DNA from 3 places in the Actinoplanes sp. NPDC026670 genome. Region 1 is predicted to be linked to each of the others. Evidence: riboswitches for the same ligand, from Rfam matches in the RefSeq annotation. Region 1 holds a riboswitch; each other region holds the start of a gene.

Evidence for each region. Region 1 has a riboswitch for cyclic di-AMP ahead of AB0E94_RS05010 (hypothetical protein). Riboswitches for the same ligand answer to the same signal wherever they lie in the genome.
Region 2: linked by a shared signal. The riboswitch ahead of AB0E94_RS23590 (transglycosylase family protein) and the one ahead of AB0E94_RS05010 (hypothetical protein) in region 1 are both predicted to bind cyclic di-AMP.
Region 3: linked by a shared signal. The riboswitch ahead of AB0E94_RS24545 (transglycosylase family protein) and the one ahead of AB0E94_RS05010 (hypothetical protein) in region 1 are both predicted to bind cyclic di-AMP.

Annotation. Positions count from the first base shown of each region.
Region 1 covers NZ_JBEZXU010000003.1:308,845-312,109, reverse strand. Annotated here, with positions in the region: gene AB0E94_RS05015 (hypothetical protein) at 1-1,000, opposite strand, end outside; cyclic di-AMP (ydaO/yuaA leader) riboswitch at 1,005-1,142, opposite strand; cyclic di-AMP (ydaO/yuaA leader) riboswitch at 1,350-1,483, shown strand; gene AB0E94_RS05010 (hypothetical protein) at 1,488-2,519, shown strand; gene AB0E94_RS05005 (glycoside hydrolase family 65 protein) at 2,583-3,265, opposite strand, start outside.
Region 2 covers NZ_JBEZXU010000024.1:32,047-35,311, forward strand. Annotated here, with positions in the region: gene AB0E94_RS23585 (phosphotransferase) at 1-602, opposite strand, end outside; gene AB0E94_RS23590 (transglycosylase family protein) at 683-1,228, opposite strand; cyclic di-AMP (ydaO/yuaA leader) riboswitch at 1,227-1,401, opposite strand; gene AB0E94_RS23595 (type II CAAX endopeptidase family protein) at 1,672-2,640, opposite strand; gene AB0E94_RS23600 (GNAT family N-acetyltransferase) at 2,738-3,241, shown strand; gene AB0E94_RS23605 (beta-galactosidase) at 3,219-3,265, opposite strand, start outside.
Region 3 covers NZ_JBEZXU010000025.1:100,304-103,568, reverse strand. Annotated here, with positions in the region: gene AB0E94_RS24550 (saccharopine dehydrogenase NADP-binding domain-containing protein) at 110-1,336, opposite strand; cyclic di-AMP (ydaO/yuaA leader) riboswitch at 1,545-1,690, shown strand; gene AB0E94_RS24545 (transglycosylase family protein) at 1,690-2,217, shown strand; tRNA gene AB0E94_RS24540 (tRNA-Arg) at 2,221-2,293, opposite strand; gene katG (catalase/peroxidase HPI) at 2,371-3,265, opposite strand, start outside.

The sequences.
Region 1 (3,265 bases):
TGTGGTCGCTGGACGGGTCTCCGCCCGCCCCGCTGTACGACTTCCAGCCACTGCTCGGTAGCCAGATCCGGCGGTACCAGATCACGTAGAGCACGTTCAGGTTGTCGGCGTTGTTGATGAAGTAGTTCGCCAGGTTGTCGCCGTACGTCTTGTCGGCTCCGGTGGCGTCGCCGCCGAACGTGCCCTTCTCGGCCGAGAAGTCGCAGGCCCGGCCCTTGGGGTGCTCGCCGCTGTTCTGCTCCCGCCAGCACTTGGTGAACCTGGTGAAGCCGTCGGCGCGGGCCTCCTTGTAGGCGTGCAGGAGGGTCGCGGTCACGCAGCCGCCGGTCCCGGTCGGGTCGGTCTGGTTGCAGCTGGTGCCGCTCGGACCGGGCGACGCGTCCTCGCTGTCACCGCCGTCGGACGACGAGCTGGCGTCGGCGCCCTGGTTCGCCGCTTTCAGGGCCGCCTCGGCCTGCTCCTTCTGTTTCGCCATCACGGTGACCTGCTTCTGCTGGTCCTTGATGGCGATGTCGATGGAGTCCTTGGCCTTCTGCTGGGTGTCGCGGGTGGTCTTGAGATCCTCGATCGCCCGGTTCTGGTCGGCGGCCACCAGGGCCAGCGTCTCGGCCCGGCCCAGGAAGCCCTCGGCCGAGTCGGAGCTGAGCAGCGCGGCCATCGGCCCGCCCCGGCCCGCGGTGTACGCCTGGGTGGCGAGCAGGTCGAGCCGGTCCTGCTGGGGTCCCAGCTCGCCGTCCAGCTTCTTCAGCTCGGCGGTCAGCTTGGCCTGCTGTTCCTTGGAGGTCTTCAGCTTGGCCTTCGCCTCCACGAAACCCTTGGAGGCCTTCTCGAGTTTCTCGATCAGTGACGCGGAGCCGCCCTCACCGTCGTCACCGGAGTCGCCGGGGGCGGCGAGCAGCCGGGGGGCCGCGGTGGCCGGCGTCGGGGCGACGGCCAGTCCGCACGCGGCGACGAGCAGCGCCAGCAACGCCGCTAATCGCCGCGCAGTGTTCTGCTGCACAGGAATTTCCTTCCGTCGGCCGCCGGCCGGGTTAGCTGACGGGTTCGGGACGAAGGAAATCCCTACCGCTGGTGAGCGGATTCACCCCAGGGAATATTGGTTCCCCGGCTCGCCGATAACGGCGATTAGGCGGCGGCTCCCGTACGGGAACCGCACCGACCATACCCACTCGATCGACAGATCGACAGTTCTCGTACGCCCCGCAATGGCCTCGACACGAGCGGTGACAACAATTACGGATAGTCGTTGCGACGTAACACTTTTGGCCGTTCCCAGGGTCTGATCCACGGCGATATCTCGGGTAAACTGGCCGCCGGTCCTGCCAGGACGGCACCGCCCCCGAGTTGCCGGCAGGCCGCCGCCCAATCGTCGAAAGGCGAGCCGGGGAACCAGGTCACTGGGGTGTATCCGCAGTTTGCGGTAGGGATTGCTTCCGTCCCGAACCCGTCAGCTAACTCGGTCGGCGGTGACACGGAAGGAACTGTTGATGACCGCAAGTCCCCGCCGGTGGCTGATACACGCCCTGGCGCCGCTGGTGGCTGTCGTGATGCTCGCGGCACCCGCGGCTCCGGCTTCGGCCGAGCCCGGCGGCTCGTCGTCCACTGCTCAAGAGCAGGAGCAGAACGGTGGCGACGGAGACGCAATCCTCTCCGATGTGATCGAGAACACGAACCGGCGCTACGTGTCCGCCAAGGCGGCCGTGCAGAAGTCGGTGAAGGCCCAGGCTCAACTGGCCAGCCAGATCAAGCAGGCCGAGGCCCGGCGCGACGTGCTGATCCCCGAGGTCGACAAGATCGCCAAAGAGCAGTACATGACGGGCAACCTGAGCTCGATCGGTTACCTGCTCAACGCCAACTCCTCGGGCGACTTCCTGGAGAAGGCGGTCTCCCTGGAGGAGATCAACCGGCTCCACGACGCCAAGCTGCGTGAGCTCAACGAGGCACTCCGGACCATCACCGAGAGCAAGGTCCGGCTCGACGCCGAGGTGAAGCAGCAGCAGCAGGACGCCGCCGCGATGAAGAAGCAGAAGGACGCCGCGGTCGACGCGCTCGCCCTGGTCGGCGGCAAGGGTGTCACCAAGGGCCTCGTGGTCGCCGACTCCCCGGAGGCCGCTCCGGCGCCCCGCAACTCCAGCGGTGGCTTCTCGGCCGAGGGTTGCACCGAGAAGGACCCGACCACGAACGGCTGCGTCACCAAGCGCACGCTGCACATGTACAAGGAAGTCAAGAAGGCCGGCTTCAGCAACTTCGTCGGCTGCCATCGCGACGGTGGGCCGTTCGAGCATCCCAAGGGCCGCGCCTGCGACTGGTCGCTGCAGAAGTCCGGGTTCTCGACGTTCGACACCGACAAGGAATTCCGGTACGGCAACAACCTGATGGCGTTCCTGGTGCGTAATGCCGACGCGCTCGGGATCTACTACGTGATCTGGAACAAGCAGATCTGGTTCCCTGCCAACGGGTGGAGCAACTACCACGGGGTCAGTGACCACACCGACCACGTGCACGTGTCGATGCTCTAGAACCTTCACGTCACGAGAACGGCCCCCGTCCGGTGGACGGGGGCCGTTTCGCATCTCGAACGGTCAGTGCAGCGCGCGCCGCACCGGGGCCCGGCCGTGCGGCTGGGCCGGCGCCGGACCGGCCGGCACCGCAGCCGGGATCGGGATCGTCACCGGGCGCACCTGGGTGACCTCCAGCTCCTTGCCGTGGTGCAGCAGGGTGAGCCGGGCCTGGCCGCCGCCGTTGCGCAGGGAGTAGGTGACCTCATCCGAGGTCACGCTCACCCGCAGCCGCAGACCACGCCAGAGCAGCGAGAACTCCAGGTTGTTGATCCGGCTGGGCAGGCGCGGGGCGAACGACAGCTGGCCGTTGAAGTCACGCATGCCACCGAGACCGGCGACCAGCGAGATCCAGGTGCCGGCCAGGGACGCCACGTGCACCCCGTCCCGGGCGTTCTGGTGCAGGTCGTGCAGGTCCATCAGGGCGGCCTCGCCCAGATAGTCGTGCGCGAGCTCCAGGTGCCCGGTCTCGGCCGCGAGGACGGCCTGGATGCAGGCGGAGAGCGACGAGTCCCGTACGGTCCGGGCGTCGTAGTAGGCGAAGTTGCGCGCCTTCTCCTCCGGGGTGAACGCGTCCCCTCGGATGTACATCGCCATGACCAGGTCGGCCTGCTTGACCACCTGCTTGCGGTACAGGTCGAAGTACGGGTAGTTCAGCAGCAGCGGGTACCCCTCCGGCGGGGTGTTCTCGAAGTCCCACTCCTGAA
Region 2 (3,265 bases), on a different contig from region 1:
GTACGCAGGACCTCCAGGCCGTACGGACGGACGCCCAGACGATCCCAGTCGAGTACTCCGGTGCAGCGGTCGCCGGTGAACAGCAGGTTGAGATGGTTGAGGTCGCCGTGGGTCCAGCCGGCCGGGCGCACCGGGCCGGGGCGGGGCGGCAGGTGGGCCAGGTCGGCCAGCAGGCGCAGCCGGCGGCTGATCTCAGCGACGGCGAAGGCGTCGAAGTCGGTCGACCCGGCCGCGGCGGCGCTGCCGAGGCGGGTCAACTCGGCGAAGGCGAACGGGACGAGTGGTGGCTCGTCGTGGAGCTCCGGCGGAACGGCGGGCAGGGCCTCGCTCAGCCGGTGGTGCAGGTGGCCGATCAGGTCGCCGAGGTTCCGGGCGGCCGGTACGGACAGGTCGCCGCAGTGTTCGCCGGGCAGCCACGGGCCTGCGGCATACCAGTGACCGTCCACCTCGGCCAGCCGGGACGGCGTGGGCACCGGCAGACCGTGTACGGCCAGGGCGGGAAAGAGCTCGTGCTGGCGGCGGACCGCGTCCGGGGTGGCGTCGTGCAGTCGCTTGACGGCATACACCCCGGACGCGGTCTCGACGCGCCAGTTCTGGTTCATCAGGCCGAGCGTGATCGGCACGCAGCCGGTGACCGGTCCGAGTCCGAGCGCACCTGGCACGCCGGGCGGCAGGACTTCGGTCAGAGGCGGATGCGCTGGCCCGGGAAGATCAGGGCCGGGCTGCGGAGCGTGTTCTTGTTCAACGCGTAGAGCGTACGCCAGCCGCCCTTGACCTTGTATCTCCTCGCGATCGAGGCCAGGGTGTCGCCGGACTTGATCACATAGGTCTTGCCGGTGGCCTTCGCTTTCTTCTTCGGTGTCGTCGACTTCGTCGTCTTGTAGACACCGGCCTTCTTGCCGCAGACCGGCCACGGGCTCAGCCCGCGCTTGGCGTGCAGCTTGTTGGCGATGGCGATCTGCTGGGCCTTGGTGGCCTTGTCCGCGGTCGGGGCGTACTTCCCGCCGCCGTTCGACTTCCACGTGCTGCGGCTGAACTGAAGGCCGCCGTAGTACCCGTTTCCGGTGTTGATGTGCCACCTGCCGCCGGACTCGCACTTGGCGACGACGTCCCAGTTGACCTGACGCGCGGCCTGAGCCGGGGTGGCCGGGCCGAGCAGGACGCCGGCTCCGGTGATTCCGGCGGTCGCCAGAACCAGGGCAAGGCGGATTCGTCTACTACCAGACATGGATGATCCTCCACGCCTGCGAGGTGAGCTGTCGGGTTCGGGAAGATCGTCCCGGCCGCGTGCACACGGCTTCACCCCAAGGCGCGCATCCCGCGCGCCGCAAAAAGTGGGTCCCCCGCTCCTGCCCTCCCATCGAGTCTGTGGACGGGGGCAGGACTCGGCGGTCCGTCCACAGTGCCCGCGTCGCGGGACGGCCCGACGGTAACCATGACGAAGGGCCGCAAGCCAAGCTCACGGCCCTCGATAGTGACGTTCTTCTCAGTATTTGCCCGGTTTGATCTTGTTAGCGCCCGGAAATTTCCGAAACAGCGTTTATGAGACTTTTCATGGCGACTTTTGCCGCCTCAGTGGGCGACGGGCACCCTCGGCCGGGCAGCCGGACGGCCCCTCGGAGCGGAAACCGGACGGCCTTCGCCGGACGCCGGACGGCCCTCGGCGCGCCGTCATCGGATGCCCGCCGCGGCGCCGTCCTCGGCGTGCGCCGGCCGCCACGGGCCGTAGGCCACGGTCGGATAGACGACAATCGGCGTCGCCGCGGGAAGCCGCCGCCGGCCCGCCAGCCAGATGATCACCGCGGCGAACCCGATCAGAATGGGAACGTCGACCGCGAACCCCTGCCACGGCATGTCAGCCGCCGTCTCGTCGATGGCCAGCTGCCCGAACGCCGCCGCCACCAACGTGCTGAGCAGGTTGTTCATCACGTGCAGGGCGACCGCCGCCTCCAGCCCGCCGGTCCGCACCGTCACCCACCCGGCCACCGCGCCGAAGAGCATCAGGTCGGCGAAACCCCACGGCGTCCCCCAGCCGTGCAGCGCCGCGAACACCGCCGCCTGCACCAGGATCGGCAGCCACGGGCCACGCAGCCAGGCGCCCAGGCCCTGCAACAGCCAGCCCCGGCACAGGTACTCCTCGGCGGCCGCCTGGAACGGCACCACGGCCAGCAGCACCGCCGCCGACACCAGGAACGGCCCCCAGCCGGCCAGCGGATCGTCGAGCCCGGCGTCCTCCCCGGTGAGCACGGACAGCCCGGTGATCCCGCCCAGGAACAGGATGATGGTCACGGTGGCGACGCCGAGACAGACCGCGAGCCATCGCCACCGGATCCGCCCGGCCACCGACGACAGCGTCCCGGGCGCCCGCCGCTGGATCCACAAGGCCGCCACCATGGTCACCGGCAGGGCCACCGCGATCGACAGGAAGCCGAGCGCGAGGTCCGGCAGCGCGCCGAGCGTCGCCATGCCGTCCGGCCCGCCCGGGCGGCCGAAGATCTCGGTGAAGATCACGAAGGCGATCATCGCCGCGAAGACGACGGCGACGATGAAGAGCGTCCCCAGCGGAAACCGCCACCAACGATGAGCGGCGGTACGAGCGAGACGGTGGTACGGGATACCGGACGGCGGAGGAATCGTCATGCCGATGAGTCTTCCGACCGGGGCGTCCCGGCGGATCTGGCCGCAGCCGGATTCGGGCACCTAACCTGAGATATAGGTGTCCGGCAGAATACCGATCATGGAACCACCCGAGATGATCAATGCCGGTGATCTGGTCCTCAAACGATGGGAACCGGAATGGTCGGCCGAACTGGCCGCCGCCGTCCAGGAGTCGCAGCCCGAACTCGCGCCGTTCCTGCCGTTCGCCACCCCCGGTTACGGCCTGGCCGAGGCCCGCGCCTTCACCGAGCGGTCGGTGGCGAACTGGACGGCCGGCACCGAGTTCAACTATGCGCTGTTCACCGCCGTCGGTGACCTGATCGGCGCGGTCGGCCTGATGACCGAACCCGGCCCGGGCATCCTGGAGATCGGCTACTGGCTGCGGACCCCGTGGGCGGGCCGGGGCCGGATGACCGCCACAGTGACCGTCCTGACCCGGGTGGCCCTGTCGCTGCCGGGCATCGAGCGCCTGATCATCCGGCACCACCCGGACAACCACGCGTCGGCCGCGGTCGCCGCCAAGACCGGTTTCGTGGAGACCGGCCGCGCCGGCGACGACGTCATCCGCGAGTATCGGGGCTGATCAGCACCACCACACCGCGGGCCG
Region 3 (3,265 bases), on a different contig from region 1:
AGACCACCTTTGGTGCTAGTGGCGATCGAGAGGAAAGCCGTGAACGATTCCTTACCGTCCACCGGTCGGATCACGGACACCATTTCGCGGTGCAGAATCGCACCATGTCTCAGAGGCGCTGAACGGTGATCTCGAATCCGGCGTTGCGCAGGCGTTCGACCAGGGCGTCACCGATCGCGGTCGCCGGGGTGAGCACACCGCCCCCGACCTGCGGCAGCGCCTCGGTGTCGAAGGCGAGCGCGAGAGCCGATTCGCCGAGCATGACCGCGGTTGCGGCGTACCCGGGATCGCCTTTCGCCTTGACCCTCGCGCGATAGCGCGCCCCGGACGTGGTGGTGGTGAAAAGGTCCATGGTGAAGTGGCCGTTGCGCTGCGTGTCCTCGCTCGGCCCGGCGCCGGGGGCGGGCAGGAAACGGTCCAGGACGAATCGCAGTGGCGGCACCGCGAAGCCGATGACCAGCGCGTTCATGCCGGACTTGACGACCGTGGCGGCGACTTTGCTCTTCACCCGCAGGACCTCGCGGTACCGGAACGTGCGGCCGTAGGCCCAGCCGCGCAGCGCGTTGCTGCGCCGGACGACGCGGGTGTTGTAGGACGCCATCACGAACGGCGCGAGGTGCCCGCGGATGCTGGAGTCCACCTCGGACCCGGGGAGGGTGAGCATGTCGGGCTGACGGCCCAGGTCGGGCTCGGCCTGCCGGTCCGGGCTCAGCGAGTACGGGCTGGCGCCGACCTTGCGCAGCCGGGTGTCCTTCTTCATCACGTCGACCTGGTGCCGCATCGAGTCGATGGTGCCGCCGCTGATCCCGGCGCGCATGCTGGTCACCACGAGCGTCGTGTCGGTGAGTTCGCCGGCGCCGTCCCGGCTGATCTGTTCGTGCAGGACGTGCACTCCGATATCGGACGGAATCGAATCGAAGCCACACGAGTGGACGATCCGTGCGCCGGTGCGCTTTGCCGTCTCGTGGTTCTCGTCGATGCTGTCCCGGGCGAAGAGCACCTCACCGGTGAGGTCCACGTAGTCCGTGCCGGTTTCGGCGCATGCACGGGCGAGTGGCTTGCCGTACTTCGCATACGGCCCGACCGTGGTGATCACGACTCTGGTGCGGCCGGCCATCGTGGTCAGGGCTTCCGCGTCGTTCGCGTCGGCGACGACGACGGGCCAGTCCAGACCGAGACCCTCCAGTTTCGCCGCGGAACGGCCGCCCAGCGCGAGCCGTGCGCCCGCTGGAGCGTGCTCGGCGAGGTATCGCGCCACCAACACACCGACGAAACCCGAGGCACCGTAGACGATCACGTCGAACTCGCGCTGTTGATCGTTCATGTCCTCGCCCATGGCTGAGGATTGTGCACCCTCGGTGGAGGGTTCCGCACCTGTTGCGCCACGCCGAATTCAGCACGTTAGCCACACAAAGGAAGATCAAAGCGGCTAATTTGTGACTTACAACTCCATTGCCGCGTGTCGCATAACCAACCAGCAGCGCGGCGAATCGGCAGCCCGAAACAGAGCGGGCACCGTGGTCGGAACGCCGAGTCCAGCCGCCGACCACGGTTCGACGAACCAAAGGCATGGAGCGGGGGACCCAAGAGTTCCTCGGCGCTACGGCGCCTCGGGGTGAAGCCGCGAACGCGGCCGGGCACCTCTGCCCGAACCCGACAGCTGACCTCGTAGGCGTGGAGGACAAGCTCATGGCTCAGATCGGAAAACAACTCCAACGCGCGGTCGGCATGATGGCCGTCGGACTCGCCGGAAGCGTCGCCCTCGCCGGGCCCGCGCACGCCGACATCAACTGGGAGGCGATCGCGCACTGCGAATCCGGGGGCAACTGGAGCATCAACACCGGAAACGGTTACTACGGGGGACTCCAGTTCAGCCGGAGCACGTGGCGCGCCTACGGCGGCACGAAGTACGCGGACACCGCGAACCGGGCTTCCAAGTCCGAGCAGATCCGGATCGCCGAACGGGTGGTACGCGGGCAGGGCATCGGCGCGTGGCCGACGTGCGGCCGGCGGCACGCCTACACGGCGGCGTCGCGTGGCAGCGTACGGAAGGTGCATCGGACGACCGGAAGCTACGTGGTACGGCGTGGCGACACGCTGGCGCGGATCGCGGCCCGGCACGACGTCAAGGGCGGGTGGCGTGCGCTTTACCGTGCGAACTCGGATGTGCTGAGCAGCCCGCACCGGCTGCGGGTGGGGCAGCGGTTGAAGGTCTGAGAGTGGGCCCGGCGCGACTTGAACGCGCGACCTACCGCTTAGGAGGCGGTTGCTCTATCCACTGAGCTACGAGCCCGACGTTGCTGAGGGTACCAGCAGGCGAAGCCCGGGTCGGTACGGCCGACCCGGGCCCGCCGGGAAACCACCTGACGATCAGGCCAGGTCGAAACGGTCCAGGTTCGCGACCTTGACCCACGCCTGGACGAAGTCGGTGACCAGCTTCTCCTTGGCGTCGTCGCTGCCGTACACCTCGGCCTGGGCGCGCAGCACCGAGTTCGACCCGAAGATCAGGTCGGCCCGGGTGGCGGTCCACTTGACCTCGCCGGTCCGGCGGTCGCGGCCCTCGAAGGCCTCGCCGTCGGAGTCGGTGGCCGACCAGGTGGTGCCGAAGTCGAGCAGGTTGACGAAGAAGTCGTTGGTCAGCACGCCCGGCGTCTCGGTGAAGACACCGTCCTTCGAGCCGGCCGTGTTGGCGCCCAGCACACGCAGGCCGCCGACCAGCACGGTCAGCTCCGGCGCGGTGAGGGTGAGCAGCTGCGCGCGGTCGACCAGCAGCGCCTCGGTGGGACGGTTGTGGCCCTTGGCGAGGTAGTTGCGGAAGCCGTCGTGGGTGGGCTCCAGCACCGCGAACGACTCGGCGTCGGTCTGTTCCTCGGTCGCGTCGGTACGACCCGGGGTGAACGGCACCTCGACGTCGAAACCGGCGTCCTTCGCGGCCTTCTCCACGGCGGCCGAACCGGCCAGCACGATCAGGTCGGCGAGGGAGATCTTCGCGCCACCGGCCGCGTCGAACTCGGCCTTCACGCCCTCCAGCACGCCGAGCACCTTGGCGAGCTGGGCCGGGTCGTTGACCTCCCACTGGTTCTGCGGGGCGAACCGGATGCGGGCGCCGTTCGCGCCACCGCGCTTGTCGGTGCCACGGAACGTCGAGGCCGACGCCCACGCGGTCGCGACCAGCTCGGCGACCGACAGGCCGGAGGCCAGCACGGTGGCCTTGAGCGCGGCGACGTCGGCCGGGCCGACCAGCTCGTGGTCGACCGCGGGCAGC